DNA from 3 places in the Peribacillus sp. NPDC096379 genome. Region 3 is predicted to be linked to each of the others. Evidence: riboswitches for the same ligand, from Rfam matches in the RefSeq annotation. Region 3 holds a riboswitch; each other region holds the start of a gene.
The links. Region 3 has a riboswitch for cyclic di-GMP ahead of ACIQZI_RS24280 (anti-repressor SinI family protein). Riboswitches for the same ligand answer to the same signal wherever they lie in the genome.
Positions count from the first base shown of each region.

Region 1 (7,285 bases), on a different contig from region 3:
GCCAATTGACTCAAAAGAATTATCAAGAGTAGAAGCGGCTTTATTGTACAAATATGCGCCATAGGCAGTGCCAGTGATAGTTAGTAATAAAATTGGAACCAAGAACCATGCAACAAGTTTTTTACGTTTCCGCTTGCGCCTTCTTTTGGTAACCCTGTATAAGCGTTGGTTTGACATATTACTTTCTCCTTCGTGGGTAGTATCCAGACTAAAGTATATCTAGGAAACTATACTCTACAACATTCTACAATTTTTTTACTGTTTCGTAAATTGAATTATAGCAGGAAATAGGAAGGGATTAAAAAATAAAGTGTTATTTTTCTCGCTCAAGGTACAGTTGTTCCCCTTCTTCTATCCGGCTCTGGCCATTGGTCAATTCTGTCATCCAGGATATAAATGACTCTTTACCAGTCTCTTCTACATATGTTTCAATCATTACATTCTCAAGATAATGAATTTCCTTTACTTCATAAATAGACGAACGGAGCTCATTTTCCAGTTTACCAAGCCATGTATAGTCAATATATGTGCCAATGACCCGCATCAGCTTTCGTTCGACAACTCCAGTTGCATCAATTCCTTCAGATGTTGATTTACTGTAGGCACGAATCAGACCGCCTGCGCCAAGCTTGATTCCACCAAAATAACGAGTAACAACGACTGTGGTGTCTTTTAGGCCCTTTTTCTTCAATACTTCAAGAATAGGAACGCCAGCTGTACCACTTGGTTCGCCATCGTCGAGTGCCTTCTGGATTTGATCATGCTCACCGATTAAATAGGCAGAACAGTTATGTGTGGCATCTTTGTGCAATTTTTTTATATGTTGAATGAAGACTTGAGCTTCTTCTTCTGATTCGGTACGCGCAATATGAGAAATGAAGCGGGATTTTTCAATGATGATCTCATGTTTTCCGTTTCCTTTTACAGTAAGGTAGGATTGTAGCATAATAGCTCCTTTCTTTGCTAAAAAATAGTAGAGGATGTTCAAAAAGTCCAATAAAAATAGCTGTCGAATTGTATCAAAGCTCTGTCTCTTTGGCCCTCACGTATTACTGCATACGTTCCGGTCCTCTCGAGATGCGCTCCTCGAACTTCTCGGCTCTTTTTATCCTCCTTTTTGAACACGCACTAGTAGTTTGTTTTTCCTTCATTATAAGGCTTTCGCTATGGGGCTGCAATTTTCGATAGGCATGGATTGCACGATAATATGAAGGAAGTCGTTCCTTTTTCTTAAAAGTCATGGGATAGTAAGGTATGTAAAGAAACTTTAATATTAGGCCGTTTTCTTCATGGTATAATAAGGTCTAATGTTCTATAGCTTTTTCTATATCTAGATAATAGGGATATGCTTAAAAGAATATTATGTATGAAAAAGCAAGCTTGGATTTTTTAAAGGCAAGCTTGTGGTGTTTGAAACTTAGAGCTGCAAGGGTTTCTGTTACAATACCTTATCCGGCTATCCTATTTTTAGGTATAATGGAGTCATTCATGGTTTGCTTCTATTGTATAGGATGGATTAGGATAATAGATATAGTAAATCGGCGTATTTCTTTGTTACAATGGGAAAGTCAAAATGGCTTCTAGCTACAAGGACGTATATAGGGTAAGAATAATATTGCGTGCTTAATGATCGATCCTTCATAGTAACGGGTGGTGTTTTAACGCCATTTAGGTTTTGCATGACAATCGACCTTGGTAATTACTACTAAGTATTAGATACCTATTATTTAATGAAGTGAAAGTCTGTCAATTGGCGTTATAGTAAAGGATAAACCAACCAAAAGGCTGGATGTAATCGGAGGAATCTAAATGTCCTTGAAAAAAATGGATGTAAAAGCTTTGGACATGATAGTTGAAACGATGATCACGACTGTTGGAGACAGCAAAGTTGAGATATTTGAAATACAAGAGCAATGCCTTCGTGAGTTTGAGGAGATAACGAAGGAGCTTGAAGAAGTGAAGATCCAGGTTGCCATCGTGATAGAAGAATGCGATATTCTCGAAAAAAAAGCCCGATTATCAAGAAAGCGTCTTTCGGAAGTGAGCGAGTATTTCAATGATTTTTCTGAACAACAAGTTCGTGATGCTTATGAGGTTGCGCATAAGCTTCAAGCGGATTTACAGATGAACAGTCAAATCGAGAAACAATTGCGGCTGCGTAGGGATGATTTAGAGAGAAGGTTGCGCGGACTTGAACAGACGATTGATCGGGCCGAGCATCTTGTTTCACAAATTTCAGTTGTCTTGAATTACTTAACAAGTGATTTGAAACAAGTGGCTCCAGCGCTTGAAGATGCGAAACGCAAACAGGACTTTGGCTTAAAAATCATTGAGGCTCAGGAAGAAGAGCGTAAGAAGCTTTCCCGTGAAATTCATGATGGACCGGCACAGATGCTGGCAAACGTCATGATGCGATCCGATTTAATTGACCGTATTTATCGGGAAAGAGGCGGCGACGAGGCCATCATCGAAATTCGAAACTTGAAGGTGATGGTTAGAAATGCACTGTATGAGGTGCGCCGAATTATTTATGATTTACGTCCAATGGCACTTGATGATTTAGGGTTAATACCTACCCTAAGAAAATACCTACAAACGACTGAAGACTACAACTACGGTATACAAATGACGTTTATAAATTTAGGCGAAGAAAAAAGACTGCCATCTGATATGGAAGTCGCGCTATTTCGCCTCGTGCAAGAATCCATTCAAAATGCGTTGAAGCATGCGGAACCGAAAAGCATCCAAGTCAAGCTATCGATGACGAAAGAAATGGTCATTGTTATGGTGAGGGATGATGGAATTGGCTTCGATTCTGATGTTCAAAAAGCAGGCTCATTTGGATTAATGGGGATGAAGGAACGTGTCGAGCTGCTGGAAGGTGAAATGACGATTGATTCGCATCAAGGAATAGGGACACTCGTATCAGTAAAGGTGCCATTGAATGATCGTATAGAATACTAAACTTAGATATGGTAAGAGGATAAAGGGGGAACCACGATTGAAAACAAGCATTGTCATTATAGACGACCATCAGCTTTTTCGTGAAGGTGTAAAAAAAATCCTGGAATTTGAATCTGCATTTGATGTAGTTGCAGAAGGGGACGACGGTTGTGAGGCGATGAATTTAGTAGAAACGCACCGACCGGATGTGGTGATCATGGATATTAATATGCCACAAGTAAGCGGCGTGGAGGCAACTAAATTACTCATTGAGCGCTATCCAGATGTGAAGATTATCATTCTATCGATTCATGATGATGAAAATTACGTCACCCATGCACTTCAGACTGGGGCACAAGGGTATTTGTTAAAAGAAATGGACGCAGATGCTTTAGTAGAAGCGGTGAAAGTAGTGGCAGACGGCGGATCGTACCTACATCCGAAAGTCACTCACAATCTAGTGAAAGAATATCGTCGAATTGCTATTGAGCAGATGACAGAGAGAGAATCTTCCCTTTATATTCCTGAAATCAGAAAACCGCTTCATTTATTAACGCGCCGGGAATGTGAAGTGCTTCAACTTCTAGCAGATGGCCAAAGTAACCGTGGAATCGGAGAAACACTATTTATCAGTGAAAAAACTGTAAAAAACCACGTCAGCAATATTTTGCAAAAAATGAATGTCAATGACCGTACACAAGCTGTCATTTCAGCGATTAAAAACGGTTGGGTTGAAGTGAAATAAAGTAATGATTGGACATCCACAGCTGAATTGTTGGAGGAGGCCAAAGGAAATCGTCTAGCTTAATCGATGTTACAACGATTAAGACTGGGCGATTTTTGCTTGGGGGATTTCAGACAGGACAAAAGAAAGAACCTATTACGCCTAATTGAGGTCCCGCGATTCGAAATCTGACTTTCACGCGCCGGGAATGACGTCTCGCAATCCAAATCCAAGGGCTCACGATCTAAACTTAAAATTGCAGGCCCACATTTGTTTTGGCGACTTTCTGTTAAAGGTACCACAACATTATGATGCGAGCAGAGACGGTATCGTATAAAGTGAAACTTCAATTAGTGGGGTTTTCATCCTCCACCTACGATTCCTCTAAGCCTTGAGGTAGGGGCTTTACTGCCCGTTAATGCGGGATAAAATGGTGATTAAGTATAAATGAGAATAATGAAATAAGGATGGTAATGTTTTATGAAAACGGCAGTTGTTACGGACAGTACCGCATATATCCCAGAACTAATACGTAAACAATTTCATATACATATGGTTCCGCTTCAGGTAGTGATTGGTGACGAGGCGTATCGTGAAGAAATTGATATAACGGCGGATGAGTTTTACGATGTGGTCAAAACGGAGGACAAGCTCCCGACAACCTCTCAGCCACCAACAGGTTTATTTATCGAGAAATATGAGCAATTAGCGAAAGAGTATGATGCAGTCGTGAGTATCCATTTATCAAGTGGAATTAGCGGAACGTATCAAGGCGCGATCAGTGCAGGAGATATGGTTGAGGGTCTAGATGTGTACGCCTTTGATTCAGAAATCAGCTGTTATGTTCAGGGGTTCTATGTTCTTGAAGCAGCCAAGATGGCCTTAGATGGAAAAGGACCAGACGAAATTCTTGCTCGTTTGGAAGTCATCAAGCAATCAGCACGTGCCTATTTTATGGTGGATGACTTGGCACATTTACAGCGTGGAGGGCGTCTAAACAGCGCACAGGTATTGATTGGCAGTCTCCTTCAAGTCAAACCAATTCTCCATTTTGTAGACAAAGTAATCGTTCCTTTTGAAAAAATCCGAACTCGGAAAAAGGCTATGAAGCGAATCGCAGATTTACTCGGCCAAGATGTGGCTCAAGGTGGCATGTATAAAGCGGTGATTATTCATGCAAAACGTGAAGAAGAAGCGAAAGATTGGAAAGAGGAACTCGAAGCGATTTATCCAAATGTAGAATTCGATATAAGCTATTTCGGACCTGTTATTGGCACACATCTTGGTGAAGGATCGATGGCGATGGGCTGGTATAAGCTGTAAACGGAGCGCCTTACCTCAGAAATGGGGTGGGCGTTTTTGACTTTATTGGAGTATGAACCATCAGATTGGATTAATTCTTGCCATTTTACATAATGATGCATCAGGAAGTCGCTTACTCCCTAAGTCCTGTGCGTTTTATAACACTTGGTGGTTTACTCTTCAACTTTTAGGAATTACTCCCCAAATCTCCTTAATTACTAACCACCTACCCATATTTACGCCCCTAAGCCTCGGGCAACTTCCTAAATTCGGCGGGTTCTCCGTCAATCTTAGGCTGAACTCCGAGCATCGTTCCTTTTTAAAAAAAAATTGGTGCACTCCTCTGTTATGATAATTTAGCCTCAGTCGTGTTGTTATCGAAACTAGTATGAAAGGATTACTTGCAAAACGAAGAGGAGATTCTGTCTTCTTGGTAATGACCATGGTATAATTTCGATGCATCTATATATGGAGGATTTATCCTGGTTTAGAAGCCCATAAATCCCCGGTTGGTCGGATACAGTGAAATTTATCGATGCGTAAACAGAGGTTTAGTTAAAACAATCGGGTTCGTAGTGCCGCTTTACCATTCTAGAAAATAGCAAACTTCATCGAAAGGGGAGGACGCAAAGCCGTGGGTCTAAAGTCACTTGTGGACAAGGATCGCCAGGTTGCCAAAAGGATATCTAAATAAATGGGCCACGCTAAATTTTCATAATCGTTTTTTTGATAGAGTGAGAGACTATCTGAAATAAGTCCAGGTATAGCTGGACTCTGTCTCTTTTTTGCTCAAATGAATTTGAAACTAACTTTAAAAGGTACAGAAAAGGAGTAGGAATCATGGGATTACGTAATGCTGCAATCGGTAAGAAGCTGTTCGTACTAATACTTATTTCTTTCATCATCTTTGGTGTGATTGGTGGTACTGGATTCTACAATTTGAATCAAATGGATAAAAAATCAGATCAAATGTATTGGGATGCTTTGCTTCCCGTAAAATGGCAAAGTCAAATTCGTATAAACACACGGGCAATTGATAATAGTGCACTCGAGTTGTTGCTTACATCCAATACAAAAGAGATACAGGTATTAAAAGGCCAAATTGACGCGTTAAAGAAGGATAATGAAACGTTGATACAGGCGTTAGATAAAAGTCTTTTATCTGAAATTGAGGTGGAACAATTATCTCAATTTCAGACCGAGTATCAGAGATATTTGAATGAGGTAGAGAATGTATTTAAATTGGCACTTGCAGGTGATAAGGATGTAGCGTATACAAAATACAAGCAAGACGCACAGCCTGCACGTGAAAAGTCCAATTCATTAATGAATGAAATAGGCGTGTATTTGGAGAAATATGCGGATGACCTAGTTAAAAGCAATAAAGCAAGCGCTCAAGATAGTAAGAATTTTATTATCATTATCATCATTCTTACGATTGTGATAAAAGGTGTGGTTGGATTTATCATTACTCGGATGATCACTAATCCGGTTAAAGAAATGCAGACACTTATGGAAAGTGCGGAAAATGGCGATTTAACCGTTGAAGGAAGCTATCGCTCCAAAGATGAAATCGGCCAATTAACGCTTTCTTTTAATAAGATGATATTGAAATTACGCGAGTTGATGACGCAGGTAAATATTACTTCTGAACAAGTGGCTGCTGCCTCTGAAGAGTTGACAGCGAGTTCAGAAGAGTCAAGTAAGGCGAGTGAGCAAATTGCAAACACCATTCAGGAAGTAGCGCAAGGAGCAGAACAGCAGGTGAGAAGCACAGAAGAGAGTTCGAAGGTCGTACAAGAAATGGCGTTAAGTATCCAACAGATTGCTTCTCATGGCCAAGGTATATCTGCCAACTCGGTCGATACTTCACAAAAAGCCGTGGAAGGGAATGAAGCGATTCAAACGACGATTGAACAAATGAATTCAATTAATCTGACAGTTACGCAATTATCACAAATTATAAAAGGATTAGGTGATCGTTCAAAAGAGATTGGCAATATCATAGAAGTGATCACAAATATTGCCTCGCAGACGAATCTACTCGCATTAAATGCTGCGATCGAATCGGCAAGAGCAGGTGAACATGGCAGAGGGTTTGCTGTAGTAGCGGATGAAGTACGCAAACTAGCCGAACAATCTGCTGAATCGGCTCAGAGCATTTCTGGCCTTATTACATTAATCCAAGATGAGACAAACCTTGCTGTTCAATCAATGGAACAAACAACTAGCGAAGTGACTGATGGCATTGGCGTAGTGAATAAAGCCGGGGAATCTTTTGCGCAAATTCGCTATTCTATTGATGAGATATCGGCG
Region 1 covers NZ_JBIWFD010000004.1:283,992-291,276, reverse strand. Annotated here, with positions in the region: gene ACIQZI_RS18615 (LCP family protein) at 1-177, opposite strand, end outside; gene ACIQZI_RS18610 (YigZ family protein) at 314-946, opposite strand; gene ACIQZI_RS18605 (sensor histidine kinase) at 1,810-2,964, shown strand; gene ACIQZI_RS18600 (response regulator) at 3,002-3,688, shown strand; gene ACIQZI_RS18595 (DegV family protein) at 4,148-4,990, shown strand; cyclic di-GMP riboswitch class I at 5,560-5,648, shown strand; gene ACIQZI_RS18590 (methyl-accepting chemotaxis protein) at 5,810-7,285, shown strand, end outside.
Region 1: another riboswitch for cyclic di-GMP. It lies ahead of ACIQZI_RS18590 (methyl-accepting chemotaxis protein); the one in region 3 lies ahead of ACIQZI_RS24280 (anti-repressor SinI family protein).

Region 2 (7,285 bases), on a different contig from region 3:
CTTTACTTTGAAGGCTTAAATTTATCATCTAGACATCGAGCCATAAAAGCAGCAAAATGTTGACGTGATAGATTAATAGTTGGTTTAAACGTTCCATCTTTGTAACCAGCAGTAATATTATTTGCTGCCAGTATGGATATAGAATTATATGCCCAGTATCCTTTTGGGACATCCTTGAAATCCGTTGGATAAGTTCCTTTTAAGTCATAAGCCAACACTAGGACCTTAGCCATTTGTGATCGGGTTAACGTTCCGTTAGGATCAAAATATTTTTGACCTTGGGCATTTATTTTCCCATTGATAATACCTAATTCAACAGCCTTCGCAATCTCTTCATATCCATAATCATCAGGCTTCACATCAATAAATCCCGGATTAAGAACACTAGAATAATCCGTAATTCCTTTTTCTCTTAAAATGATCTCTATAGCTTGCAAACGAGTAATTGGTTCATTTGGTTTAAATGTTCCATCTTTGTATCCTTTAATAATTCCTTTATCAGTCAAATACTCAATCTCATCTACAAAGGAAGTTACATCTTTAAATGTAGTTTTACCATCGAAATCAACTTGGAAATTAGGTGTTGTTTTTGGTATAGTTCTAGCATCGGTTGCCTGTTCAAAAGAATAGGCTAAATCGAGTAGTGATTGTTCACTATATGCCAAACCTAAGAAAGAAACCCCAACAGGTAACTCTTCTTTCGTAGCTCCAGCAGGCACGGTAATTTCAGGGAATCCTGTGGCCGTTGCTACATAACCCGCAGCATACGTGTCATATGCTTCACATACATATGTAGGATCTTCCTTATCAAATCTCGGTGAAGCTGGACATGACAACGTTGGAAAAACAATGGCATCCAAATCATTTTCTTTCATCATTGTTTCGATTTCATGACGTACTTCAGACATTTCTTTCGTTACGATATTGTTGTATTCTGGTGTGTCCTTAAACTCTGCTTGTACCATAGAGTTTTTTAGACCTTCCAGACGCGCTGGATTTACTGGAGTCGATGAATTCAAGACCTCTGGAGATTCACTGATTTTAATAATTTCTTCTAGAGTTCTCGGCTGACCCTCTGGAAGTTGACTTAGATATTCTTCTAATTGAACTTTAAAATCCGCGTCATTAACAGGGCCAATAATAGGTGTCCAAAGATATTTCGTCTTTTCTGAGAAAGAAACTGGAATAAGCTCTGTACCTATTTTCTCCATCTTTTCTAGTGCCTTTTTGGTAATAGAGTCTACCTCTGTGTTATCTCCAAAAAAGTCACTAGCTACTCCGATTCGAGCATTTTTTAAAGCCTTGCTATCTAATAATTTACTATAGTCTTTTACAATGTGATCCTTTGCAAGCAAAGTTTTGTCATCTTTCTCATCAACACCAGCCATAAAACTTAATGCAATGGCTGCATCTTCCACAGACTTCGCTAATGGTCCAGTAGTATCAAAATTTAACGAGGATGGAACTACCCCGCTACGACTTGTTAAACCAAGTGTCGGTCTAATACCAACTAGTCCTGTAACATTAGCTGGTCCTCTGACTGATCCAGATGTATCTGTCCCTAGTCCAAATACAGCAAAATTGGCTGCAACTGCCGCTGCAGATCCGCTGCTTGATCCAGAAGCATCTCGGTTTAGATTATACGGATTTAGAGTTAAGCCGCCTAATGAGCTGTATCCTAACCTGCCATATGATGCTGCGAACTCTGATAAATTTGTTTTTGCAATGATAATTGCCCCTGCATCCTTAAGTTTTTGAATCGTAAAAGCGTCTTCTGTAGGATAAGCATCCTTTAATGCTACTGAGCCTGCTGTCGTAGGCATTCCTATGACATCAAAATTATCTTTAACAACGATTGGGATACCATGAAGAATACTTCTTGAGCCTTCACTTTGTCTTTCTGCATCCAATTGCTTTGCAATCTCTAAAGCTTGATCATTAATGGTAATGATTGAATTAATCGTTGGACCTTGCTTGTCATATTTTTCTATACGCTCTAGATAATATTTAACCAATTGCTCAGAGGTAATCTGATTGTTATTTAATGCTTCAGAAATTTCACCAATACTCTTTTCGAATGGGTCAAATTTGGTTTCTTCTGCAGAAACACTTACCAAAGGAAGCATGGTTATTACTAAAATAAAAGCTATCAAAGTTCTAAACTTGTATATCGTCTTAAACATGGTGTTTCCCCCCTAATATAATTCCTAATTAATGATTAAACTCTTCTATCTCTCTATTTTTTTAAGACATTTTAAATAGACTAAAAACACGATATAAATTTGGTCAAAGATTATATTAGATAATCTAACAATCTTTTCAGCCATTTTGCTGATAGAAATCATAATATTACAGTTTAAATTGCTGAATAACTTCCTCTAATTCTAATGACATTCTTGCTAACTCTTGAGATGCTAATGAAACCTCTTCCATTGAGGCACTCATCTGTTCTGAGGATGCAGCAACATTTTGTGAATGTTCGTTTACCTCTAAACTCGTTTTTGAAACTTCCTCTATATGGGTTACAACTTCTGCTATATGTTTTTTCATGTTATCCATCGCTAGGCTAACCTCAGATATTTTTGTTGTAGCAGCTAGAACTGAATCCTTAATTTCTCCAAAGGCTTTTCCACTTTCATTAACAAGTTTCATTCCTTCTTTAGCAGAGGTTGCCCCCTGATTTACGAAACTCATTGAATCCTCAATGCCATCTTTAATATCATTAATAATTTCATTAATCTGCAATGCTGAATGGCTGGATTGCTCAGCAAGTTTCCTTACTTCATCTGCCACTACCGCAAATCCCTTCCCATGTTCACCAGCTCTTGCAGCTTCAATTGCCGCATTCAAAGCTAATAAGTTCGTTTGCTCTGAAATGGACTGTATGATCAAACTTATCTGGCCAATTTCGTTCGATTTCTCATTTAATACACTAATTTTTTCAGCAGAAGAGGTTACATTTTTATCTATTTCACCCATTTGCTTTACGGTATGGTTAACAACATCACTACCTTGTTTAGCGGATTCAGCTGAATAATGGATGGAATTGCTAACATTTTTCATACTCACTGTAACATCATCAACGTGCTTGAATACTTCATTGATAATACCTACTGCATTCTTCATTGCAGCGTTCTGTTCATCTGTTCCGGTGGCAACACTTTGAATTGACTCAGTTATTTGATTGGAGGCTTTTTGATTCTCAACGGAAGAAGCAGCTAGTTCCTCAGATGTAGCTGATAATGCTTGAGATTCAAACCAAATCTTTTTAATTGTTTCTTTTAAACTACTAGACATAATATTGTAATTCTTCCCCATATCTCCAATTTCATCATTTGACTTAATCGTGACTAATTGAGTCAAATCACCTTTAGACATAGCTAGGGATAAATCACTAATACTTTTGATACTTCGTGTTATCCTCAAACTAACAAAAATGGAAACTAATAAAGATACAACAGCGAAAATCCCGCCTATAATGAAAATCGCCGAGCGTATAGAATCTGCAGTAGTTAAAAGTTCGCTCTTCTCAATAACAGCGATATACTTCCAGCCTTCATTTTTTGAAGAGATTGTGTTTAATACATAATCTTTTCCGTCAATTTTTGTTTCAAACGAGCCATCTTTACTTAAATCCTTTAATTCGGGAACATTTAGCTTAGAAATTTGCTGAAAGTTCAAATCAGCATTCTTTGGATGTGCAAGGATTGTTCCATCTCCTTGCGCTAGAATTACATAGCCATTTTCCCCTATACTGATTTCCTTAATAATACTCGTTAAACCTTCTAAACTAACATCTAGACCTAACACACCGACTTGTTTTCCGCCTTTTTCAATCGCAACTACATTACTTACAATAATTCCTTCTATCCCAGTAGCGGCATAGGCACCTGTTAATTGTACTTTCCCTGGTTCTTCTATACCCGTAGTATACCAAGGACGTTCTCTGGGATCGAAACCAGCTGGCACAGGACCCTCAGGATATTGAACATACCCTCCATCCGATGTCCCCATATAAGCATAAGCTGCATTAGGATGGCTCTTACCAAATTGAGAAAGCATATCAAATATTGCTTTTTCTTTCTCCCCATTTGCTGAAGGGGTCATATCAATTGACCCTTCTCCTGTTATATCTTTATAGGAGGTAATGCTTGAATCAGCATTTAAAACGGCAGGGTTGGTAGCTAATAAATTGACATTTTCCCTAATAGATTCAAAGTACAAGGAAATTCCATTGTCTACCTGTTTAATTTCTCTTTCACTAGAATTGATATAATCCTTCTCGGTTTTTTCACTAACTGTTTTATTAACTAAAAAGCCAATAAAGATGATTGGTACTAATGATAGTAATAAAGAATTAATTAAAAACTTTGCCTGAAATGAAAATCTTTTATTTCCCATTTTACCAAACCTTTCCATTTTTGTTCTAAGCAAGCATAAGATGCTTACTGTTACCTAGCTATTAAATCGTTAACTTCAATAATCTCTCATCCCTTATTAAATATTTTTTTAGCAAAGTTATTATCCTCCATTCACAATTCACTAAAAAATAATCCAGGTTTGTTGATGATTCACAAATTCTCGCTTCTGGAAACTAGTATTGCAAAAAAAAAGACTACTCTATGTACCATAGAATAGCCAAAGGATATTAATAAACATTAATCCACAAATTTGGTAACCAGGCGATCATAGTTTAGATTACGGGACTTTTGACCACTCCCTAAACCTTAGACCCTAGGCTTTGCGTCCTATTCTTTCGAAATAGTTTGCCTTTATATTCCATAAAAACCAATCTAAAATCACATTATATTATATTCTCACATAATTCTACAAACTTCAACAATTTTTGCAAAATAAACCAATACTTTTTATTAACGAGTATTGTTCTTTGAAGAAACTAAGATTGCTTTAAATTTTATTCAGGTTACTGCAAACATACAAAACGCATATGACGCTCTAACGCCACCATTTACTATGTAAGCTAAATCGTGTACAACGCTACACTCACCTAATCACAGTGGTGGCGGTGCGAAGTCAGAATTCGAACTATTTCTCAATAATATAGGTATACTTGATAAGAAGATTGGCTATTTTATGAGATTGCGAAGACCCGCCCCATGTCCCCATACAAAAAAGCTTTCCACCAGTTCAAGTAACTGATGAAAAGCTTTTTTAATTTAATAAACCTCTTATACTAGGCTCATGATGTTTATTACATCATGCCGCCCGTGAGATGAGAGTGTGTAATATCGTTAAAGAGAGGTGCAAAAAGCGCGGTAAATCAGCGTTTTAGATATTGTTGGCTGTAACATCTTTAACGGAGATTTACCGTTTTTTATGGGATTGCGTTAGCAAAATGTTAGCATTTTCAAGCAGATATTCTGGACCAGTTGTTTACACACTCTACATGACTTGTGTACTTTTAACAGACATTATGCACTATGCGACTATATCTACTTAAATTATAGTCAAAGTGGAGGCAAAACAAAAATGTCAAATGTGATTGATGAATTAGAGGTACTAGACGGCTATTTTGACGGTGATAGATTTATCCTAAGGGGAATAAATGGTCACGCAATATATGGAGCGTACAAAGCGGATAATATGCTTTCGTTGGCTAGATTAATTCATGATAATGAGCCATTCAGTTTTACCATTGATAAGGAAAAGATGATTAGAATACCAAGAGAATTAAACAAGCGAATTAAATATGAGTTAACCATGATAGCAGACGAGTTGAGTAGTTAATTTACTACTCTTTTTTTGTTTTATTAGACCCCACCCCGTGCCGAATGATTGACTTTTAGCAGTTAATTTATATGTATCGGTCATCCGCTCCGTATAAAAAATTTTTCAAAATATTAAGGCGTACAACTTTTATAAAACGTATGTCCTAAAACATCCCACCTCAATAAAGGCAGATACCACCATTTTTACAGGTGATTACTATACATTCGTTCTCCCTACTTGCCTATAAAACTTTACCCATGTACGCACAGAAACAAAGGCTTTTTATTGTTATTTATCGTTTTATCTTTTATTTCATTGTTCTATCCCTTTTTTTGTTAGGAATTAATAAACCGTTCTTATAATGAGTATGTCAGAGAACAGTACAACAAAATTAGGAGGTTTTACGGTATGGAAAAAGAGTTTCTAACAGTTCGTTCATTATCAAAGTTACTAGATATGAGTGAGCAAACAACCTATAAATTGGCACGAGAGGGGGTAATCCCAGGACGTATCAAAGTAGGTAAATCCGTTCGTTTTAATAAAACGGTTGTAATTGAATGGCTACAAAAAGGAGGGGCTAAAGATGATCGTCAAAACTAAGGATTTATACAGCTTTTCACAAGCAGCGGAAATATTAGGTGTTACTGCCCAAAGACTTTTTGAATTATGTTCATCATCTTATGTGGAGAAGGTGCACCAAAATAACCGTATCTACTTTACCAAAGAAAGTATTAGACAATTAGTCCTAAGGGGTGATGTTTAATGATTAGCATTGAAAAAACTAGCAGATTACTAAACCACTTTAACATAGCATTTACTGAAAATGCGGTGTTGGGTTACTTACAACGTGGTCAACTTGACAAAGCCCCTCGTATAGAAAGCGGTTATTATTCACGTAACACCAAATACGGCTACAGTGTAAACAAGGATAGCCTAGTAAAGTTTTTACTTGATCATGGGGCTACTGAAAAAGAAATTAATGAAGTTCTTGAGGGATAACTTATCCGCAGCCAACCGCTTTTATGTATTTATCGCATAGAGCGGTTTTCTTATATTTTTGCAACTTATCCGCTAGTTATCTCGATTACTAGATTAACCGTACAAATACAAATTTTTAAGGAGGACTAAACATGGAAAAATTAGTTGCAGTAAACATAGAAACAGGTGAAGTAAAAGGAGATATTGCTTTTTACAGAACCCCCGAACAACAAGAAATAGTCGGTAAGAAAAAAAAAGGGAAGAATATATATTAAGAGGGAACAGACCTTTTATAAGTTGTTTTCATGACTCAATTAAGGATGTTACTCAATACCTATCCCTAACAGTCAGTGGAGCGTTAATGAAATTGTTACTATACATGAAAATGAATGGCAAGGGGCTATTACAGAAGGACGGTAAGCCTTTAAAGCAAATTGATATTCAAAATATCTTTGGTAAGAGTAAAAGACAAACCGTTGATATTGTTAAGCGTCTTGAAACTTTATCTATTCTTATAGCAGTGAAAGACGGTCGTTCAAAACTCTTTTACATAAATGAACGCTTTCATTCCATGGGT
Region 2 covers NZ_JBIWFD010000009.1:54,096-61,380, forward strand. Annotated here, with positions in the region: gene ACIQZI_RS22805 (amidase family protein) at 3-2,183, opposite strand; gene ACIQZI_RS22810 (methyl-accepting chemotaxis protein) at 2,350-4,419, opposite strand; cyclic di-GMP riboswitch class I at 4,671-4,781, opposite strand; gene ACIQZI_RS22815 (hypothetical protein) at 5,491-5,748, shown strand; gene ACIQZI_RS22820 (helix-turn-helix transcriptional regulator) at 6,139-6,330, shown strand; gene ACIQZI_RS22825 (hypothetical protein) at 6,314-6,493, shown strand; gene ACIQZI_RS22830 (hypothetical protein) at 6,493-6,729, shown strand; gene ACIQZI_RS22835 (hypothetical protein) at 6,861-6,983, shown strand; gene ACIQZI_RS22840 (hypothetical protein) at 7,088-7,285, shown strand, end outside.
Region 2: another riboswitch for cyclic di-GMP. It lies ahead of ACIQZI_RS22810 (methyl-accepting chemotaxis protein); the one in region 3 lies ahead of ACIQZI_RS24280 (anti-repressor SinI family protein).

Region 3 (7,285 bases):
ATTTGCGATATACTCTTGACCTTGTGTAGTGTAGTGCTTATCATCGCCAACCGCTAGTAGTTCACTTACTACAATAGTTCCGCATTTGATATCCTTGTCCATAATTCCTAACAAATCAAATATTTGTACATTATTTCGCATAGCGACACGATAAATAGCAGGAGTGGTTGTGTTCCTCAATATTGGCATGTTTGAGCTTGTGCCTACGTTTGTTGTTCGTAATACAATATCAACTGGTTTTTTTGTTGTTTTCTTAATTAAATCGACCATGCGATTCATGTATGATGCATATGTGTCAATATGATTGTTACCAATGTCATTCCAAGCAGAACTTATGATGACTGCATCTGGTGCCTTATTTATTACATCTCTTGCAAGCCTAGAACACATCATTCTGGCATCTTGCCCGCCGTTACTTTATCCGCTCCATACTTAGTATTAAACCACTCTTGTAGGTATACAAGGTGTGCTTTGAAGTTGTTCGGTTCATTTGGGGCAGTTAAACTATCTCCCAAGAAAACAACTGTTGCATTGCCTTTTTCTAGAGCTTTAAAAAAGTTAGTTAAATAAGGCGGGCTTAAATTGAGTTGAGTCTCTGTTTCTGCCAACTATACAACTAAAGACCTCAGTTAGTTCCTTAACGCTCTTCTGACTTTTCTTGCAAAAACTAGTGGATCATCACTGTCTTCAATATTCACGTAAATCAAATTCGGATTATCAAACAACCACTCGTTGTGTATTGACGAAACTTTTATACCTTTATTAAAAATTGCAGCAACAAATCCACCTACTTCTTTTTGCAAGAGTGCTATCCTGCTTAGACACAAGGCTCTTCCTGATTTATCTCTTGATTCGAATGAGAAAGAACTTGTTACTCTAAAACGTTTTTTCAATATAGTTACATCAATGTCATCTAGATTTATTGTTTCCACGTATTTTTCACCTGCAAATCCCTCTTGCCACTATTAGGTTATGAATTTATGGATAGTTCCGAAATGGACAAGAATCTATTTGGTAGCAAAAATGATGTTGGTAAACTAACGAACGTATTCTTATAACAATTGGTGCATAAAAAATTCACCTTACTAAACAGGTGCTTCAAGTTGATACCCATCTTTAATTATCATTGTCTGATTCGGTTCAGGTACCTCATTTAAGTGTTTCATTCCATGATCAATCAACCATATATTTGTAAAGTGTAAGCATAGTTATTGTCATCCCTTGAGTGTATTAATTCCATTTTCCATCGCTAATATCTTTATCTGTTGCTCTAAACTATAGTGGCCATGTCACCGAAATGTACAAAGAATACTGTGACCAAAAGACCTACATGATTATCATTTTACAGAGTTGTTTTTAATGTTTCTCCTAAATCCCTTAAATGCTTCCGGTTCAACCGTTTGATCTAATGCTTCAGCAGGGATTCCATTTTGTATAAGCCATTCACGTATAATTGTTAAATCCATAATTAACCTTCTAAAGCATTATTTCGCTTATATAGTTCGGCGATAGATTTGACTACAATGTTTACAGTAGTCGCCATATCACTCTCCTTTAAAACTACCAGCACAATTCACAGGAACGGAAACAGGATTAACTGTAAATTTATCTTTATTCGGGTTGTGCCAGGCACCGATATTAAACCTTTTTGTTTCTGCTAAAAAGTATGTAACTAGATGACAACATTGTAGCTACGTAAAAAGACAGGGAGCCAAATCACTGACTCTCTGTCTCTATTAATTTTCCGAAAAATTCCGAGTGATGAAACAGCTATCCATAACTAGGAATCAAAACTTAGAAAGTTCTCTAGGTGTTTATGTATGTCAACAGTTCCCATCTATAATGCACTAATGCTTACCTAATCCCCCCCATTGTTCATAAGATAAAATTTCTGCAAAATTCTAACTTCAAAGATTATCAACATAACTCGTTGGCAAACACAGAAAACTCTCTGTGAAACATTTATTCAGATTACTTTTTGGAATTTGTATTTTTGTTAATTCAAGGTTAAATGATATATTCTATGTCTTAAACTCTACATTCATAATTTTATTTTAATGTAGGAACAGGATTACGAATGTTTTATTCTACAGATAGATATCATCTGTTAGAAAACCCAGAGGAAGTTTCAACTTCTCGATTACAAGATTGGAAGGCTTTATATTCGAAATCACAATCTTCATTTTCAAGAATTGCAGTCGGTACGTCGAATCCCTATTCTAATTTTATTTTGCAACAAAACAATGAAGAATCATAAGATTGTCTATGTTCCTTAATCTACTATTCGTACCCTCGTTATCCAAGCAACTCTTCAAGCAAATTCTACGAATGGTATTCCTACCTGAGCCTTTGAGCGAATATTCAATTGCAACGAGGTTCTGATTTGTTTCACCTGCCAACGCTGGGTAACTTTTTGATCGAGTATTTCTTCAATATCGGAATGAAATGAACCTACTTTAAATACTTTCCTTATAAAGGACTTTTTCACCTATACGAAGTCTCGATTAATTTTGCAATAATATATGTGGTGGACAATAGGAGCTGATTATCCTTATACAAAAATGACTATCCAAAAAAAGAAGACTGAATATCAGCCCTCCAAAGTAATCACAACCTATATTTCCCCAAATAAATCATTGTTTTCAGCTAGTTATTCTAGTTTTAGTCTTGTTGGATAAAATCCCAAACCTCATCAATAAACAAGCCTAAATTTTTCGCTTCTAAAATTAACTCCATCCATTCAGCTTCGATTACTACTTGCTTGCTCATATATTCACCCGATTTGTGGCAACACAGCCGTCATAGCATAGCCTTAGACCTGTAATTTTGCGTCCCTATTTTTCAATAGGTTTGCGTTTCTCAAAAGTAATGAAACACTCTATTAGTCCCTTACAATATCTAGTTAAAAACTCTAATAAAGTCATTACCAATATGTAGTTTGAATACTTTAATCCTAATTTTTTGTAAGAATGAGCCTATTTCCTTCCCAGTAATCTTAACAATATCTTTACATAACATTAACTATATACCAATAAATATACCAATATATTCTATTATTTGTAATCATTGTTTTTTTAAAAATTTCAACAATTTTCGACATTACTTCATTAAACGCCATGGGCCAGGTAATAGAATCTCTATTGGCTACAATACTTCTTTTTGTCTTTTATGGAATATATCAATTACTTCAATGTAAGCCCCTGAATTAAACTACCCACTTACTTCCATTTGGTTACCTAATAGATGGCTAAACATCCCTCTTTTTTCTTTCGCTAATTGGTTATATGCCCCTACTTGGATTATTTCTCCTTGATCCATAACTACCACTTGATCCGCATTACGAATGGTAGATAAGCGATGAGCAATGACGATGATGGTCATCGTTCCTTTTAGTCTTTCTATTGCAGCTTGAATCTTCGCTTCATTTTCTGTGTCTAATGCACTTGTTGCTTCATCGAGAACAAGGATCGAAGGTTTACGTAAAATAGCTCGAGCTAGCACTAATCGCTGCCTTTCACCCCCAGATAACCTAATTCCGCGATCGCCAATGAGCGTATTCAAGCCTTGAGGCAGCTTCTTTACAAAATCAGCTGCTGCTGCGAATTCCAGTGCCTCCCAAAGATACTCTTCGCTGGCATTCGGTTCAATGATCATTAAATTGTCTCGAATCGTTGCATTAAAAAGAAATGGATCCTGAGGAATATAACTAATCGATCTCCTTAAGGATAATAAATGATCCTTAGTAAGAGGGACATCATCGATAGCCACTTCTCCCTGTTCTGGCTGATTTAGGCCCATCAGAAGATCAATTAACGTACTTTTCCCAGCACCTGACCTCCCTACGATTGCTGTCATTTTATTAGATGGGATGTCTATATTAATATTTTGTAGCGCATATGTATTTTCATTTGAATGATACCTAAAAGAGACATTTCTACAATATAATCCATGTTTAATCTCGATTGGTTTTACATCTTCATAATCACGATTAAATAACTCTCTTGCTTCTAAACTTTCATTTTGTAAATCCAATAACGCTTTAAGAGATGGAACAATAGCTCCTAGTTGCTCCAAATAAGTCTGAATACCCGTAATCATGGGCCATAGTCTTGAAAAGATAACCATAATTAGCATCAATTGGGCTCCCTCAGCCTTAAACATTTGAATGGAAAGAAACACAAAAAATGCAATTAAAAAGGAAGAGGCTACTTTAAAGACCATTTGTGAGGTTGAATTTAATGTAGTTAATTTAACACTATTATGTTCCATTTCTTTAATTAAAGGAAGGAACGAATTTAAGTGAGATTCCTCTAGAGAATTACTTTTAATATCTTTGATCCCGTTAAAATGATCGGTAATTCCGCCAAGATACTTCTGATTTAATAAAAAGGATTCCTTCCCTAATGTCTTAGACCTTTTGACGAACTTTCTAGAAAAAAGAAGAAGAAACATGCCAAAAAATAAGATTAAACTAGTCATACTTACCGATAAATAAAAGGCCATACCAATCTGTATCGAAATAAAAATAAAGGAAGATAAAAATTGTAAAAACAATTGAACACCAGCACTTACATTAAAAATCTCGTTTGTCATTAGATTGACGATATCCGATTTTCTCTTTTTTAAATAAAATCCCCAGTTTGCTTGAAGTAACCCTCTATAGGTCTCTTCTCTTAAATGCCTAATAAAACCTTGTTGAATCTTTGCTCCTAAGACCGATTGATTTCTCTTAAAAATACTTTGTCCCATCATTAGAATGACATAAATTCCTAATATGATGATGAGACTGAGTGTTTCAGGAATACCTTGAAATAATTCGTTTATCCAGCTTAAAAATGGAATTTCCTTTGTTGTAACATCCAAGAGTCCAGTTAACCCAACCAGAGGGATTAATAAGAAAATTCCGACACTTTCTAGTAAACTAATGAAAATCATGCAAATCAGATTGATATATAGTATTTTTCCTGAATAATGATGAATTCGCTTTGTAAAGTACAAAAGATGCTTCAAATCCATATCCTCCTTTTGCATGACCTGTTCGTTATTATCATGATCCACATACATAGTTAAATCAGGTTTCTTATAAAAAAGTAAACTATTAATCTAGTTAACTAGCCTTATTAGCGCTGATTTCTTTAGCAAATTTAGCAACAACTGTAAACCTATCCATCACTTCGGAACCTGATATATAAAAGGGACCACTACGTAACCAGGCATGGGCAATAAGTTCCCCTTTTTCATCTTTAGCTGTGCCTAAATAGAGTGTGCTTTCAATATTTCTTTTCTCTAGCATCTTCATTCCAGCAAAGGCCTTTACAAGACATTCACTTTCCCAAAACGTATAGCGACTCATCAAATGAATAGCATGTGAAACACTAGTTATCACTTTTTTATTTGATAGATCAGCTGTACTAGATGTCTCTTGCATTTGCTTTCCTAAAGAAGGAACCACTTTTGAAAAAGGGATGCTTTTCAAATAGCGAGCCCAAGCTAAATAAAGATAGGCTTCAATCAACAACAGCTTCGTTTTCTTATCTAGCCTCACAAATGATCGCGCTTTCTTCAAAGTGTTCATCCTGTCCTCCTAGAGTTTGAAAATCATGAATACTAGGAATGTGATTATGCTTCTATCTTAATTAAACCTTCTTCAAGCAACTGGTCCAAAAAGGAGTGGACTTGTTCCTCACACTCTGTTTGTTCGACATCATATTGAGACTGTAATGTTGTAATCAACTCCTCTATAGAAATCGAGTCCTTAATTAACTCCCATATTACTCCACCTATTGCACCTAAATTATAATACTTCCCATTGTGAACACTTAACATCACTGTTTCGCCATCCATATCACTTACGATATTTCCTTCCAATTGACTAATTAGATGGTTATGGGCTAATTCTTTAGTTTTTAACATAAACATTCTCCTTCTTTTTTAACGTATTTATAATAATGTCTGTTAATTCATGTGCCGTAAAATAGGATACTGGTCGATGTAATCGATAAAGGTCAATATGTTTGACCATCTTTGCCGAAGTGTTAAAGTGCCAGTCTATTAATTCTGAGGGTTCAATAAATAGATTACGATAGGTGTGATTGAATAATACAAGGAAGCGTTCCATTTTTTGAATGGGGTACATTTCCACTTCATCAGCCTCTGTTTTAACTAATTCAATTACACCAGCAAGAGGCAATGATTCGTTCGCAAACTGCGAATGGACCGGAATCGCGAATTTTGTATCTCTATCTACAAGTGGTTGATAATTGCTCGATACCATCCCAAACTGATTTAAGCTTTCCAGCCATAATTTTTGCTGCGGATATGCAGGTGCCACAACTGGAATATTTTCTTTATTAAGAGACACTGGTATTACGTCATCGCTTAGAAGTCTGTAGCCATTGTTTAAAAAAGCTGAAGCAAGCGTAGACTTTCCAACTCCTGAATCCCCTACAATTGCATATGCCTTCCCATCTATAGCTACGGCACTCCCATGAAGCGGAAGTATTTTTCTTTGCAACAATACAGCCCCCATACAAGTACCAAGGATGTATATTCTGATTTCATTTTCCTGAGAGCCCTCCAAAGGTGAAAATAATATTTCATTTCCATTTCTTATTAAATAGGTGGCAACATGAGGAACTTGAAAAATAACTGAATTTTCATTAATGACATAATGCTCATTTGTAACGAATTGTTTAGCCCATGTGACGGTGAGATCCTCCTTTTTAATAACGATATCAGTTAACCTATCCTTATTATTGATTTGAGTTAATTCTGGTAGATGGATTGTACTAGAAATAGTTAAACCAAATGCTTTATAAATATTTTTTTCAGTAGTTTCTATCAACTGTTGTTCCTCCATGTATCAAACCTTCAATTTACAGAACTTTATTAGCACTGAAAATAAAAAGTTTCGAATTTAATAAACAGATATCTGCAGGAATGTATATAAACCTCATCATTCACTATAGTGAACAAATATACGAACGAACACTAATTATCTAAAATCAATCTATGTAATCTTGTTAATGATTCTCAATAACAAACAACCTTTTAATATATACCTCCTAATGCGTTAGGTGTCAATAAAGGAAAACTTAGGATTTTCGAAACCATACAAATTTTATTAATGTTAAAAAGCCCTATACGTTTTTTTCTTGTATAGGAGCTTTTTAACATGTAAACATTAAAAAGGTACTAATCTAGAGGGTTCCCATATGTATGAAATACCCTAATTTGAACATTTTTGCATGATTGATTGTGCAAATAAATCTAATATTGCTTTTTT
Region 3 covers NZ_JBIWFD010000001.1:827,733-835,017, reverse strand. Annotated here, with positions in the region: gene ACIQZI_RS03960 (SGNH/GDSL hydrolase family protein) at 1-393, opposite strand, end outside; gene ACIQZI_RS03955 (hypothetical protein) at 390-608, opposite strand; partial or broken gene ACIQZI_RS03950 (DUF1259 domain-containing protein) at 630-959, opposite strand; gene ACIQZI_RS03945 (hypothetical protein) at 1,338-1,466, opposite strand; gene ACIQZI_RS24280 (anti-repressor SinI family protein) at 2,662-2,769, opposite strand; cyclic di-GMP riboswitch class I at 2,784-2,865, opposite strand; gene ACIQZI_RS03940 (ABC transporter ATP-binding protein) at 3,211-5,010, opposite strand; gene ACIQZI_RS03935 (lasso peptide biosynthesis B2 protein) at 5,108-5,575, opposite strand; gene ACIQZI_RS03930 (lasso peptide biosynthesis PqqD family chaperone) at 5,620-5,913, opposite strand; gene ACIQZI_RS03925 (aldolase) at 5,900-6,844, opposite strand.